One region of the Massilia sp. 01N417 genome, then DNA from elsewhere that is predicted to be linked to it. Evidence: predicted binding sites of a transcription regulator. Region 1 holds the regulator's gene; the other holds the start of a gene.
What was found. The regulator HrcA, encoded in region 1, represses chaperone genes, less so after heat shock. The targets are predictions, from matches to a motif close to TTAGCACTCNNNNNNNNNGAGTGCTAA.
Positions count from the first base shown of each region.

Region 2: a site for HrcA is predicted at 4,299-4,325, ahead of rpoH (RNA polymerase sigma factor RpoH). Genes of this name have one in related genera too.

Region 1 is NZ_JBFTRS010000007.1:125,006-132,450, forward strand. Features, by position in the region: gene pdxA (4-hydroxythreonine-4-phosphate dehydrogenase PdxA) at 1-102, shown strand, start outside; gene rsmA (16S rRNA (adenine(1518)-N(6)/adenine(1519)-N(6))-dimethyltransferase RsmA) at 110-898, shown strand; gene AC1DOQ_RS10145 (DUF6851 domain-containing protein) at 893-1,702, opposite strand; gene AC1DOQ_RS10150 (hypothetical protein) at 1,951-2,145, shown strand; gene AC1DOQ_RS10155 (hypothetical protein) at 2,335-3,030, opposite strand; gene AC1DOQ_RS10160 (hypothetical protein) at 3,053-3,661, opposite strand; gene AC1DOQ_RS10165 (HAD family hydrolase) at 3,857-4,570, shown strand; gene hrcA (heat-inducible transcriptional repressor HrcA) at 4,631-5,644, shown strand; gene AC1DOQ_RS10175 (alpha/beta fold hydrolase) at 5,742-6,608, shown strand; gene fur (ferric iron uptake transcriptional regulator) at 6,622-7,053, opposite strand; gene AC1DOQ_RS10185 (outer membrane protein assembly factor BamE) at 7,144-7,445, shown strand, end outside.
Region 2 is NZ_JBFTRS010000001.1:142,203-149,647, reverse strand. Features, by position in the region: gene AC1DOQ_RS00740 (thiamine pyrophosphate-binding protein) at 1-563, shown strand, start outside; gene AC1DOQ_RS00735 (hypothetical protein) at 731-937, opposite strand; gene ftsY (signal recognition particle-docking protein FtsY) at 1,210-2,442, shown strand; gene AC1DOQ_RS00725 (cell division ATP-binding protein FtsE) at 2,449-3,108, shown strand; gene ftsX (permease-like cell division protein FtsX) at 3,105-4,025, shown strand; gene rpoH (RNA polymerase sigma factor RpoH) at 4,466-5,356, shown strand; gene AC1DOQ_RS00710 (dienelactone hydrolase family protein) at 5,543-6,427, opposite strand; gene AC1DOQ_RS00705 (glutathione S-transferase family protein) at 6,496-7,155, shown strand; gene AC1DOQ_RS00700 (DUF4214 domain-containing protein) at 7,237-7,445, shown strand, end outside.

The DNA.
Region 1 (7,445 bases):
CTCGACCTGGCCGCGCAAGGCCTCGGCCTGGCCGATTGCGGCAGCATGGAGGAGGCGATCCGCGTCGCCCTGTCCATGGTCCGCGCCCGAGCAACAACTTAAGAACCCCATGAAACACGTAGCCCGCAAGCGCTTCGGCCAGAACTTCCTGACCGATGCCCATGTCCTCCACGACATCATCGATTCGATCGGTCCGCGCAAAGGCGACACCATGGTCGAAATCGGCCCCGGCCTGGCGGCGATGACCTCGCTGCTGCTCAAGGAACTCGACCACATGCACGTGGTCGAACTGGACCGCGACCTGGTGGCGCGCCTGGAGAAGGCTTATCCACGCGAGCGCCTGACCGTCCATTCGGGCGACGCCTTGAAATTCGATTTCGGCTCGATTCCGGTGCCGGAAGGGAAGAAGCTGCGCGTGGTCGGCAACCTGCCGTACAACATCTCGAGCCCGCTGCTGTTCCACCTGGCGGACTTTGCCCACCTGGTCGAGGACCAGCACTTCATGCTGCAGAAGGAAGTCGTCGAGCGCATGGTGGCCGAGCCCGGCACCAAGGCCTACAGCCGCCTGTCGGTGATGCTGCAGTGGCGCTACGACATGGCGATGCTGTTCGTGGTGCCGCCCACCGCCTTCGATCCGCCGCCGCAGGTGGATTCGGCGATCGTGCGCATGGTGCCGACGCGCCGCCAGTTGCCGGCCGATGCCGCCACCCTGGAAGCGGTGGTGGCCAAGGCCTTCTCGCAGCGTCGCAAGGTCATCCGTAATTGCGTGGCCGGCATGTTCACCGAGCAGCAGCTGGTCGAGGCCGGCATCGATCCTGGCGCGCGTCCGGAAGCGGTGGGGCTGGAGCAGTATGTGGCGCTGGCCAACCTGCTCAAGCCGGTGTCTCCGGCTTCATAATCTTCCTTCCCAATGGCGGCGCGCATCGTCGAATGCGCGCGCGCCTACCTGCCTGCCCAGTTCCTGTCCGGCCGAGCCGGCGCCGATGTGCGTGCCGGCTCGCGTCCGGCCTCGCATCCCGCTCCGCATCTCGTTCTCGAAGCGCCTGATCACTTCGTGCACCGCCGCGCCGGCGCTGCCGTGGATGGCGGCCGGCCCGGCCGTCTCCCGCTCCTGCGCGTCGCCCCAGCCGGCAATGCTGGCGTCGGCCAGGGCATTGGCGAGCGCGAAGAACAGGCGCACGTCCTGGTCGTCGTCGTGACCTTCGCGTTCGGACAGCCGGTGCGCCGCCAGGCACCAGCGGCCGGGCGCCGGCTCGGCCGTCGTCGCCGTGGCGGCCGGGGTGCCGGTGCGGTGGCAGGAGTCGAGCATGCTGGCGGCCTGGATACGGCCGATGCCGGCCGGGCTCAGCTGGCCGCCGGGCGCCGGATCCAGGCCCAGGCCGGCCATCCAGGCGTCGAACATGGCTTGCTGGCCCGGGAAGCGCTTGCCGAGCGCGTACCAGGCCGCATGGCTCATGGCGCAGGCCTTGCTCGCGGCGCTGCGTTCGGCGCAGGGCAGCCTTACCCTTACCCCATGCGCGGTCTGGCGGGCGGCGCCGTCGTAGGCGGCCCAGGCGTTGTACATGCAGGTGTGCAGGATCGCCAGCGAGCGCGCCGCGCCCAGCGGACCGGGCTGCGCCGCGCGGATCGCCTGCAGGGCCAGCAGGTTCCAGCCCGCCACGGTGCCGGCCATGCCGGCCGCCGCGCCCGGATCCAGTTTCAAGACGTTCTCCCGCCTCATGTCGCCTCCGCATTTGTGCCGCCGTCGAGTATGGCGAGCACAGGCGCGCAGGCTGTTGAGCGTTCTCAGGCGTAAAAGGCAGCCGGCGCAACGCATAGCCCCGGTTTTTGGGCGTCCATCCCGCGTTTTTTGCAGTTCGTCGCAGTCCGCTGGAAGGAGAAGGCGCAGACGCCTACAGTGACACCATCGAAAAACAAAACGCAACGCACTTCACCCGAAGGAGAACCGAAATGAACGTCATGAAAAACATGGAAGCGATCTTCCTGGCAACCGTCTTCCTGGCCGGTGTCACCAGCGCAGCCAGCGCCGCCAGCACCAATGCGCGCGAACGCTACAACGCCCAGGTGTCGATCGAAGGCAAGCAGATGGCGGTGGTGACGGTGACGGCGAAGCGTTTGACTGCAGCAGAGAAGGCCGCAATCTAATCGTTTCCTGCAAGAGACGAAAAAAAAGCCCGCTTTTGAGGGCGGGCTTAAATCCAATTCTTTTCTGAGGAGAGTTGGAGGAGACAGGAAGCAGTATGCTGCGTTACAGCATATTCGTCCAATTTTTGTTTGGAATATTTGATATTCGCAACAGAAATATCTCCTCCGCAAGGACCTCCCTGGCGTCGATCAGCTGTTCTTGACGCAGGTGACAGCCACGTCCTTGACGCCGCCGTTCTTTTCCTGGGCATCCAGCATCACGCCGGTGCCGTTGCCGGAAACGGTGCAGGTATAGCCGGTCGGCTGGGTCAGCACCGTGATACCGAAACTTGCGCCGTAGGGCACATCGCCCAGGCCGAACGGAATCGACGCATCGGTGTCGCTGCCGGCGAAGGTACGGGTGCTGTTGCTGCCGTTGGTCAGGGTCACGCTCAGGTCCTTGGACGGCAGGCCGGTGATGGTGCCGCTCAGCGCGTACGACAGGATGGAGCAGGAGTAGAACACCTCGATTGCCGGCGTGCGTGCCGATTCGATCGAAGCGGTCTGGCCCGCCGTGCCGTATTCGCGCGGATAACCGTTGGTGACGCAGTTCTGGTGCGCCGGCTGCGAGCCGCCGCCGAGCGTGGCGGTGCCGCCTTTCGGAATCACGTCGTAGCGGGTGCCGTAGTCGAGACCGTTCGCGAAATACAGGACCTGGGTGTCGCCGGGCTTGGCCGGTACCGGAACGGCCAGTTCCTGGCCGTTGGTGGTCAGGATCAGACCTGGATACTGGACGTTGGAGACCGTGACCTTGATCGGGTAGGTCTCCTTGCCGCCGCCGCCGCAGGACGCCAGGACCACGGATGAAGCCAGGATCAGGGCCGGGCGCACGAGGTGGAACTTCATACTTTACTCTCCAGTTTCCAGATTATTGGGTCTTCGGACCGCAGGTGACCACAGGCGTGGTGCCCGGGCCGGTGGCGGTCATGGTGCCGGTGCCGCCGCTGATCGTGCAGGTCTGCGTATCCGGCTGGTTCAGGATGGTCACGCCGTAGGCGCCGTCTTCCGGAATGTCGCCGATGGCCACCGGCTGGGCCGCATCGGCAGCCGTCACCACTTTGCGGTTGGAACCGTTGACGAGTTCCAGGCCGGTGCCGGTCAGGCCGGTCACCGTGACCGACAGGGTGTGGGTCTTGATCGTGCAGAACACCGTCGGCACCGTGGTGTAGACCGTATAGTAGTTGGCGCGTGCCTTGTTGTTGCTGATGGTGCAGCCGCTGACGTTCGACGGCAGGGACTTGTACGAGATGTTGAACTCGTCGTCGGTCGACAGGTATTTCGGGAACTGGACGCTGGCCGCGCCGGCCGGAACCGCAATCTCGTCGCCATTGCCCTGGTTAACCAGTACCAGGCCTTCCTTGGTCACGCCGCCGGCGATGGTTACGGTCAGGGGCAGGTCACCGCTGCCGCCGCCGCAGGCGGACAGGCCAAGCGCGCATGCCAGCGCAGCGCCGGCATACAGGATCGAACTCTTCATAGAATCTCCGTTGGACGGGATGGCGCACGGCAGGACCGGCGGCACCGCTGAGTAGAATATTGCCCGACATTTTAGAGCATTTGCCAAGCCGCAGCCTCATTTGCCTTTGTATCACGGTGTAACGACATCTGCATGCCGTTGATTTTCAAGGCCGGCCTCGCTATCCTTGACCCGCCCTCCCTCCGACTCCCGAGCATGACGACGACCCCACGCGCCTGGCCCAAGGCCCTCCTTTTCGACCTGGACGATACGCTGTGGCCGATCGCCCCGGTGATCCTGCAAGCCGAACAGATCCTGTTCGCCTGGCTGCGCGAGCACGCGCCGCGTGTCGCCCAGCGCTTCACCATCGACAGCCTGCGCCAGGCGCGCCTGGAACTGCTGGCGCAGAAGCCGGAGTTCCAGCTCGACCTGGGCAAGCTGCGCCGCGCCGGCCTGCTGGCCGCCTTCGAACAGGCCGGCGAGGATGCCGCCAAGGTGGAGCTGGCGATGGCCGAGTTCTTTGCCGCCCGCAATGCCGTGGTGCCTTACGACGACGTGGTGCCGGGATTGCTGCGCCTGAAGACCAGGGTGCTGCTGGGCGCGATCACGAACGGCAATGCCGACCTGCGGGCCATCGGGCTGGCCCACCATTTCCGGGCGTCGGTATCGGCACCCGAGTTCGGCGTGGCCAAGCCGGATCCGGCGATCTTCCTGGCCGGCTGCCGCGAACTGGGCGTGGCCCCGCTTGACGCCGTCTACGTGGGCGACGACGTATTGCTCGACGTCCAGGGCGCCCAGCGCGCCGGCCTGCGCGCGGTCTGGATGAACCGCAACGGCAGCCGCAAGCATATCGAACACGGCGTCGAGCCGGACGCGATCGTGCGCGATGTCGACGAACTGCTGGACTGGCTCGAGCGCAACCATGCCTGAAGCGTCGTTGACGGCACGCATGACTGCACACGCGGCGGGCGAACAGGCATAATGTGAACCATGCAACTCGATAACCGTGCACAAACCCTGCTGAAAGCCTTGGTCGAGCGCTATATCGCCGACGGCCAGCCGGTCGGCTCGCGCGCGCTGTCGAAGATTTCCGGCCTCGACCTGTCGCCGGCCACGATCCGCAACATCATGGCCGACCTCGAGGAGATGGGCTATGTCGCCAGCCCCCACACCTCGGCCGGCCGGATCCCGACGCCGCGCGGCTACCGCATCTTCGTGGATACGCTCCTCACCGTGCGGCAGATCGACGAGAACGCCGTCGAAGCCGGCATGCGCCTGCCCGCGCACCAGCCGCAGAAGGTGATCGCCAACGCGGCCCAGATGCTGTCCTCGCTGTCGCAGTTTGCCGGCGTGGTGCAGAGCCCGCGGCGCGAGTCGGCGTTCCAGCAGATCGAATTCCTGCGCCTGTCGGAAAAACGCATCCTGCTGGTGATCGTCGACCCGCGCGGCGACGTCCAGAACCGCCTGCTGCTGACCGACGTCGACTACAGCCCCTCCGAGCTGACGCAATCGGCCAATTACCTGAACCAGAATTTCGCCGGCCTGTCCTTCGACGAGGTGCGCGCGCGCCTGACCGGAGAATTGCGCAAGCTGAGCGACGACATGGCGCGCCTGATGCAGTCCGCGGTGGATGCGGGCAGCGAAGCCCTGCAGGAAACCGACGACATGATCATTGCGGGCGAGCGCAACCTGCTGTCGGTGGCCGACCTCTCGTCGAATATGAGTTCGCTGCGCCAGATGTTCGAGATGTTCGAGCAGAAGACCGGCCTGATGCAGCTGCTGGACGTCTCCAGCAAGGCCGGCGGCGTGCAGATCTTCATCGGCGGCGAATCCAAGCTGGTGCCGATGGACGAAATGAGCGTGGTCACCGCGCCCTATGAGGTGAACGGCAAGATCGTCGGCACCCTGGGTGTGATCGGCCCGACCCGCATGGCCTATGAGCGGGTGATCCCGATCGTCGATATCACGGCCAAGCTCCTCTCGAACGCGCTCAGCCATTCCTAAAGCGCTCACTCCTGAGGTTTCTTACAGTTTCGGCGGGAATCCTCTCTAGATATAGTCGGTTCACTGCGCCGCGCGCGCCATCCGCCAAGGAACTGCCGTGAACCGATTCAGACGTCCCCTTATCCTCGCGATCATCATGCTGGTGTGCTGCGCCGTCGCACGCACCGGCGCCTCGGCGCCGGAGGAGCGCATCGCCGTGGGCGCCTGGCAGGTGCAGGCGGCGGAGCAGGGCAGCGGGCGCTATACCGTCATCTTCGAATCCGGTTTCGGCACCGGGCTGGATACCTGGCGCAAGGTGGCGCCGGAGGTGGCGAAATCGGCGCACGTGATGAGCTATTCGCGCGCCGGCCATGGCAGCTCCGACCCGCGTCCCGAACCGCGCAACATCCTGCAAAGCAGCCGGGAGCTCGACCAGCTGGTGGCCGCGGCGGGGCTGAAGCCGCCCTTCATCCTGGTCGGCCATTCCTACGGCGGCTTGCTGGCGCGCGCCTTTGCGCTGCGCCATCCCGGCCAGGTAGCCGGCATGGTGCTGGTCGACCCGGCCGACGAACGCTTCAATCCGGGCCTGCGCAGGCTCGATGCCGGGCGCGCGGCGGACGACGACCGGCGGTTCGAGGCCCTCGTGCCGGCCAGGTTCAGGGCGGAGTACGATGCGCTGAAGCCGGTCCTCGACCAGGGAGCGCTGCCGCCGCCGCTGGACGGCAAGCTGCCGGACGTGCCGGTGGTGGTCCTGACTTCGGTGCAGCAAGTCGACAAGCCGGAATTCTTCCTGCAGAGCGTGGAGGCGGTGGCGCTCAAGCGCGACCTGCACGCCAATTTCCTGCGCCAGTTCAGCGAAGGCTACCAGGTGCTGACCCTGAAAAGCGGGCACGACATCCAGAAGGACGAGCCGGAACTGGTGATCGCGGCGGTGAACAGGGTCATCGCCGCGGCCAGCCGGCGCGCGGCGCAGGACGAGCTATAGGAGTATGCGCAGCTTAACGGTGCCGGTGCGGGCAATCCGTCTTCTGGCAGTTGCCGTAGATGGCGAGGGCGTGCTCGGCGATCTTGAAGCCGCGCTCGAGGGCGATCTTCTGCTGGCGGCTTTCGATCTCTTCGTCGTAGAACTCCTCGACGTGGCCGCAGTCGAGGCAGACCAGGTGGTCGTGGTGCGAACCGGCGTTCAGCTCGTAGATGGCCTTGCCGGTTTCAAAGTGATTGCGGTTCAGGAGACCGGCCTGTTCGAACTGCGTCAGCACGCGGTACACCGTCGCCAGGCCGACGTCCATGTTCTCGTTCAGCAGGGTTTTGTATACGTCTTCCGCCGTCAGGTGCCGCACCGTGCTGTTCTGGAAGATCTCCAGGATTTTCAGCCGCGGTAGTGTCGCTTTGAGGCCGCTGGCCTTCAGGTCGGTTGGGTTGTTGCTCATGTTTTGTTACTCTTAGATGGGCCGAGATGGGCGTAGTGCTTTATGATATAGCGTTTCTAGAATCTCGCTCAATCGTTTTTAAGGTTAGATATGCGCGTCATGAATGCCGTTTTCCATCGTTCCCACGCCCGGGCAGCGCTCGTGGCCGGCCTTGCCGTCACGACGCTGACGGTCTCCGGCTGCGCATCCTGGCGTAACCAGACCAAGCCGGCAGCGCCGGTGAGCACCGCCCCGGCCGCGGTCGCCGCCGATGCCGACAAGTCCGCGGCAATCGCGAATTCGGGCGCGCAAACGACCACCGTCACCAAGCTGCAGAAATTCCTGTGGGTGTTCTCGCCGTATCGTCCGGACATCCAGCAGGGTAACTTCGTGTCCCAGGAAATGCTGACCCA
Region 2 (7,445 bases), on a different contig from region 1:
CCAGCCTGCCCCACGACACCATCATCACCAACGGCGCCGGCAACTACGCGACCTGGGCGCACCGCTTCTGGCGCTACGGCGCGATGCGCACCCAGCTGGCGCCGACCAGCGGCGCGATGGGCTATGGCGTGCCGGCCGGCGTCGCGGCGAAGATCGTCGACCCGCAGCGCACCGTCGTCACCTTTGCCGGTGACGGCGAATTCATGATGACCGGCCAGGAACTGGCGACCGCCGTGCAGTACCGCGCCGGCCTGATCCTGATCGTCTTCAACAACAATATGTTCGGCACCATCCGCATGCACCAGGAACGCGAGTATCCGGGCCGCGTGTCAGGCACCGAGCTGCACAATCCGGACTTCGCGGCGCTGGCCGAGGCCTATGGCGGCCAGGGCGAGGTGGTGGAAAAGACGGCCGACTTCGCACCGGCTTTACAGCGCGCGGTGGCGTTCACGAACGAGAAGAAGCTGCCGGCGGTGATCGAGCTGCGTTATGACGGCAATCTGATTACGCCGGGGGCTACGCTGGAGACGATTCGGAAGAATGCCGAGGCGGGGAAGAAGTAAGGATCGTTGACTTGTGCCCGTCATTCCCGCGCAGGCGGGAATCCAGGTTCGTCGAATACCCGACACAGTAAAACTTGGATTCCCGCCTTCGCGGGAACGACGTTGTTGGTTCGCGGGAACGACGTTGTTGGTTCGCGGGAACGACGATGTTGGTTCGCCGGAACCAGTCAAATACCCGGATTATCCAATCCCAACTCCGCCGGCCAGGGCACCGGCGTATCCAGCGCGCTGCGCGGACCCGAAGGATGGGTCAGGAAAGCGGCCACCAGCGCAATGAATACCCAGACGACGATATTGCGCAGCGAAGCTGCGTTACCGCCACTTACTTCGTCTCCGGAAATGAGCCGCTTGAGGTACCTGGACAGGATCTTCACGATGAGCCCTTGAGAAGGATTCTTTTATAGACATTCGCAATCTATATGATTCGCCGCCGATTTTCCAGCAAACGTATTGATATACGAACTGATGAGCGGCATTCTAGCGACAATATAGATGAGCCGTCGCACATCTGTCGTCCATGTTTCGAGTTAGGCGGACGGCCGGTATGGAAGAGGCTTCGCCGCAACGCTCTGGTAGAATACCGTGATCGTTGACATGCCCGGAATTATCGGGCATATGCATGCAGTTCCCCTCCCCGACTACATCCATGTTTAGTTTCTTCAAAAAGAAAAAGCCTGAAGCCGAGACGCCTGTCCAGGCAGAGTCCGCCGCTGCCGAAACCTCCCCGGCCGCCGAAGCGCCTGCGGAAGCGCCCGCCCAGCCGGGCTTCCTGCGCCGCCTGTTCGGCGCCAGCGACGACACCTTCGTTCCCGAGACCGCGGCGCCAGCCGAGCCCGAGCCGGAAGAGCCGGCCGCGCGCGAGGCCGAGGTTCCCGATCCCGTCGCCACCCAGATTGCCGAGCAGGCCGCCGTCATGTCGAGCGGCTACGAAGGCCAGCTCTTCCCCGAGACCGCCGAGCGGCCCGGCAACGAAGCCGAGAAGAAGAAATCCTGGATGGCGCGCCTGAAGGCCGGCCTGTCCAAGACCTCGAGCAACCTGTCCCTGCTGTTCGTCGGCGCGCGCATCGACGAAGACCTGTACGAAGAGCTGGAATCGGCCCTGCTGATGTCGGACGCCGGCATGGACGCTACCCAATATCTGCTGGACAACCTGCGCCGCAAGGTCAAGGAAGACAAGCTGCTCGACGCCGCCGCCGTCAAGGCCGCGCTGAAGGAGCTGATGGTCGACCTCCTGCGTCCGCTGGAAAAGCCGCTCGAACTCGGCCGCCACGAGCCGCTGGTGATGATGATCGCCGGCGTCAACGGCGCCGGCAAGACCACCACCATCGGCAAGCTGGCCAAGCACATGCAGCGCTTCGAACAGTCGGTGCTGCTGGCCGCCGGCGACACCTTCCGCGCCGCCGCCCGCGAGCAGCTGATGGTCTGGGGCCAGCGCAACAACGTCACCGTGATCTCGCAAGCGTCGGGCGACCCGGCCGCGGTCGCCTTCGACGCGGTGCAGTCGGGCCGCGCGCGCGGCGTCGACGTGGTCATGGTCGACACCGCCGGCCGCCTGCCGACCCAGCTGCACCTGATGGAAGAACTCAAGAAGATCAAGCGCGTGATCGGCAAGGGCATGGAAGACGCGCCGCACGAAGTCCTGCTGGTTATCGACGGCAATACCGGCCAGAACGCGCTGGCCCAGGTGAAGGCCTTCGACGACGCCCTGAACCTGACCGGCCTGGTGATCACCAAGCTGGACGGCACGGCCAAGGGCGGCATCCTGGCCGCCATCGCGCGCACCCGCCCGGTGCCGGTGTACTTCATCGGCGTGGGCGAAAAGCTGGAGGACTTGCAGCCCTTCAGCGCCGACGAGTTCGCCGAGGCGCTGCTGGGGTAAGGCCAGATGATCGAATTCCAGTCTGTCTCGAAAAAATATTCCGCCGACGCACTTGCCCTGAACGATGTCTCGTTCAGCATCGGCAAGGGCGAACTGGTCTACCTCGCCGGCCCGTCCGGCGCCGGCAAGTCGACCCTGCTCAAGATGATCGCCGCCGTCGAGCGTCCGACCAGCGGCAGCGTGGTCGTCAACGGCCAGGACATCGGCAAGCTCAAGAAGGCCGGCGTGCCCTTCCTGCGGCGTAACCTGGGCGTGATCTTCCAGCAGCAGCGCCTGCTGAACGACCGCAGCATCCTTGCCAACACGATGCTGCCGCTGATCGTCACCGGCGCCTCGACCGCGCAGGCCGAGCAGCGTGCCCGCGCCGCGCTCGACAAGGTCGGCCTGCTCGACCGCGCCAGGGCGATGCCGCTGGAACTGTCCGGCGGCGAGCAACAGCGCGTGGCGATCGCCCGCGCCATCGTCAACCGTCCGCAGATCATCCTGGCCGACGAGCCGACCGCGAACCTCGACCGCGCCGCGGCCGACCGCGTGATCGATGCCCTGCGCGCCTTCAATTCCGTCGGCGTGACCTGCATGATCTCGACCCACGACGAACAGATCCTGGACGCCGCCGCGCGCGTGATCCGCCTCGAGCATGGCCAGCTGGTGGGAGGTGCGGCATGAATATCTGGTTCCGCCAACACCGCTTCGCCCTCGGCGCCGCTTTTGCCCAGGTGCGCAAGTCGCCCGGCAGCTTCCTGTTCAACGTGCTGGTGGTATCGCTGGCGCTGACCCTGCCCTTCGCCGGCCTGACCCTGCTCGACAACGTGCGCCCGATGTCGGAACAGCTCTCGGTCGATCCCGAGATCAGCCTGTTCATGAAGACGGACGCCACCCGCGAGCAGGCGCAGGCGCTGGCGCCGCAGCTGCAGCGCATCCTGGCCGGCAGCCACGCGAAGATCAGCTTCACGCCCCGCGAGCAGGCGCTCGACAACCTGAAGGCCAAGAGCGGCCTCGCCGACGTGATCGAGACCCTGGGCGACAATCCCCTGCCCGACAGCTACGTGATGAAGCTGCAAGGCTTCACCAGCAGCACCGACGCCGCCCGCATCGACGGCATCGCCGACCAGCTGCAGGCGCTGCCGGGCGTGGACTCGGTGCAGGTCGACTCGGCCTGGGTGAAGCGCCTGGCCGCACTGCTGGGCGTGCTGCGCCTGGTGCTGCTGCTGCTGGCGATCACCCTCGGCGTGGTCGTGATCGCGGTGGTGTTCAACACCATCCGCCTGCAGGTGCTGACCCAGCGCGACGAGATCGCCGTCTCCAAGCTGCTGGGCGCGACCGACAACTTCATCCACCGCCCCTTCTACTACACGGGCGCCCTGCTCGGCCTGTGCGCCGGCGCGGTGGCGCTGGGTGCGGTGGCGCTGGCCCTGCGTCCGCTGAACGCATCCATCGCCGAGTTCGCCCGCCTGTACGCTTCCGAGTTCCAGCTCGCGCCGCTGTCGCCGCTGGGCCTGGCGGGCCTGCTGGCCATCAGCGCCGGGCTTGGCCTGGTGGGCGCGATGCTGTCGGTGCAGCGGCATCTGGCGCGCATGAATTAATTATTCTTTCGCTAACTCGGCTGCTGTTCGCCAGAAAAAACCGCAGCCGAGGCGGGAAATACGCCTACAAACGTAAGTGCGCCACTTCACAGACCCCATATCATGTGGGGTCTAACCTGTCTTCTACCAGTTCAAATCATAAGAGCGTCACGTTTGACCCCTGTCAACCGGAGCGCTCTCACCTGCTCTACAGTTGAAACAAAGCCAAAAAATCAATTCTTTAGAGCAATACTTTAGCAGGACTTAAGGACGTCGTCGGGGATATGGTGGCGGCTAGCACTCACCTCAAGAGAGTGCTAATATTACGTCAGTACTAAACGGAAGTGGCTCAAGAGCACACCGTTCGCATCCCGTAACAAACCGTAAAACTTGCGCCTCCGGGGCGGTTTTGCGGTCAAATTGACGATGCAGCACAGATTATTCTACGAGGGAAAATGACTATGTCCGCACAATCCGCATTGGTTCCCGCTGGCACCCGTGCTCTGGGACTGGGTTTCACTGGCAATCTCGGCAACATCGACGCCTATATCTCGGCCGTCAACCGTCTGCCGATGCTGTCCCACGAGGAAGAGGTCTCGCTGGCAAAGAGCTTGCGGGACAAGAATGACCTGGACGCCGCGCAGAAGCTGGTGATGTCGCACCTGCGCCTGGTGGTCTCGATCGCACGCGGCTACCTCGGCTATGGCCTCCCGCACGCCGACCTGATCCAGGAAGGCAATATCGGCCTGATGAAGGCAGTGAAGCGCTTCGACCCGAACCAGGGCGTGCGCCTGGTGTCGTACGCCATGCACTGGATCAAGGCCGAGATGCACGAATACATCCTGAAGAACTGGCGTCTGGTGAAGGTCGCGACGACCAAGGCCCAGCGCAAGCTGTTCTTCAACCTGCGCAGCAACAAAGTGGGCCTGGATGCCATGTCGCCGCAACAGGTGGCCGACATGGCGCAGATGCTGGGCGTCAAGCGCGAAGAAGTGGTCGAGATGGAAACCCGCCTGTCGGGCCGCGACATCGCGCTCGAAGCGCCGACCGACGACGAAGACGACAAGTTCTCGCCGATCGCCTACCTGTCCTCGGACCAGCAGGAACCGACCAAGGTGCTGGAAGCCAACGACACGGTGCGCCTGCAGTCGGAAGGCCTGGAAACGGCCCTGGGCAAGCTGGACCCGCGTTCGCGCCGCATCGTGGAAGCACGCTGGCTGGCCAACGACGACGGCTCGGGCGCGACCCTGCACACGCTGGCCGAAGAGTTCGGCGTGTCGGCCGAGCGCATCCGCCAGATCGAAACGGCTGCGCTGAAGAAGATGAAAACGGCGCTGGCGGCTTATGTGTAAGCCATCACCGCGGCAAGGAAAAAGGCACCTTCGGGTGCCTTTTCGTTTTGGGCGGCGCCGTCAGCGAACCCGCCTGAGGATGCGAAGTGTCATGAGAAGTCCGATCAAAGCGAGAGTTGAAAGGCTTCGATTGAAACAAATTGCACCCCGAAAAGCTTCCCCCTGACAAAGGGAATCTCTACCGCTTCAGTCCAGCTTTTCCTTGAAGAAGGCGACCGTCCTGCCCCACGCCAGCTTGGCCGCCGCCTCGTCGTAGCGTGGCGTGGTGTCGTTGTTGAAGCCGTGCTCGGCGCCGGCATAGACGAAGTGCTGGTAGTGCACCTTGTTGGCCTGCAGCGCGGCCTCGTAGGCCGGCCAGCCGGCCAGGATGCGCTCGTCCTTGCCGGCATCGTGGATCATCATCGGTGCGCGGATGCGGGCGACGTCGGCGGCTTGCGGCTGCGAGCCGTAGAAGGGCACGACGGCCGCCAGGTCCGGGATCTGGGTGGCCAGGTAATTCGCGATGCCGCCGCCATAGCAGAAGCCGACCACGCCGACCTTGCCGCTCCCCTGCGGCAGCGTGGCCAGCGCATGCGCGGCGGCGACGAAATCGGCGCGGGTCTTGGCCTGGTCCAGCTTGGGGAAAAGTTCCCTGGCCTTGTCCTCGTCGCCGGGATAGCCGCCCAGCGGGAACAGGGCATCGGGGGCATAGGCGATGAAGCCCTCGAGCGCCAGGCGGCGCGCGATGTCTTCGATGTGCGGATTCAGGCCGCGGTTTTCATGCACCACCAGGATCGCAGGCAGCTTGCCCTTGGCGTTCGCCGGCATCGCCAGGTAGCCGCGCACCTTGCCGTAGCCCTGCGGCGACGGGAATTCCTGGTAGCTGGTCTTGACACGCGCATCGCCGGCGGCAACCAGCGGCGCCGCGAACGAAGGAGACAGCTGCGCCAGCAGGGTGGTGGCGGTCACGCCGCCCACCGCATAGCGGCCTGCCCGCGCGAGGAAATCGCGGCGCGACAGGCGGCCGTGCACATAGCCGTCGAACAGCTTCAGTACTTCGGGGTCGAAATCCGCCGCGGTCAAACGCTTCATCTTTATCTCCTTGGTTGAGCACCGAATCCGGATTAGTATATTGCTTATTTTGAAAGAGGAGCAAACCCATGCCGCTCGCGCTCTACGGTCATCCCTTTTCCTCCTACACGCAGAAAGTGCTGATTGCGCTGTACGAGAACGCCCTGCCCTTCGAATTCCGCAGCATCGGGCCGGACACGCCGCAGCATGTGGGCGAGTGGCTGCGCCGCTGGCCGCTGCGCAAGTTCCCGCTGCTGGTGGATGGCGAGCGCGACGTCGCCGAGACCAGCATCATCATCGAGTACCTGCAGCTGGCCCATCCGGGACCGGTGCGCCTGCTGCCGGCCGATGCGATGGCGGCGCTGGACGTGCGCTTCCTCGACCGCTTCTTCGACCTGCACGTGATGTCGCCGGTCCAGCACGCGGTGGGCGGCGCCCTGAGCGGCGATCCGGACAAGCGCCGCGAGGGACTGGCGCATGCGGCCGAGAAGCTGGAGTGGGCCTACGCCTGGCTGGAGCAGCGGCTCGAAGGCCGGACCTGGGCCGCGGGCGACGGGTTCAGCCTGGCCGACTGCGCCGCCGCGCCCTCGCTGTTCTACGCCGACTGGGTCCACCCCATCTCCGCCGACTATCCGGTGCTGCGCGCCTACCGTTCGCGCCTGCTCGGCCGGCCCTCCTTCGCCCGCGCGGTGGAAGAAGCGCGTCCCTACCGTCCGCTGTTCCCGCTGGGCGCGCCGGATCGCGACTGATCGCCTGCGCGTGGTGAGAATGCGCGGATTTTCCGCCGGGACCGATACGGTATCGTGTCGGTTTCCCAGCAAGGAGACGCCGTGCCCATATCCGCCAACCTCACCGGGTCGATCCGCATCGACGGCACGCCCGCCAACGACACCCTGAAGGGCACGCTGTCCGACGAGGACATCCACGGCGGCGCCGGCGACGATGACCTCATCGGCAACGGCGGCAGCGACCTGCTCGACGGCGGCCCCGGCGACGACTACCTGGTCGGCGGCAGCGGCAACGACACCCTGCTGGGCGG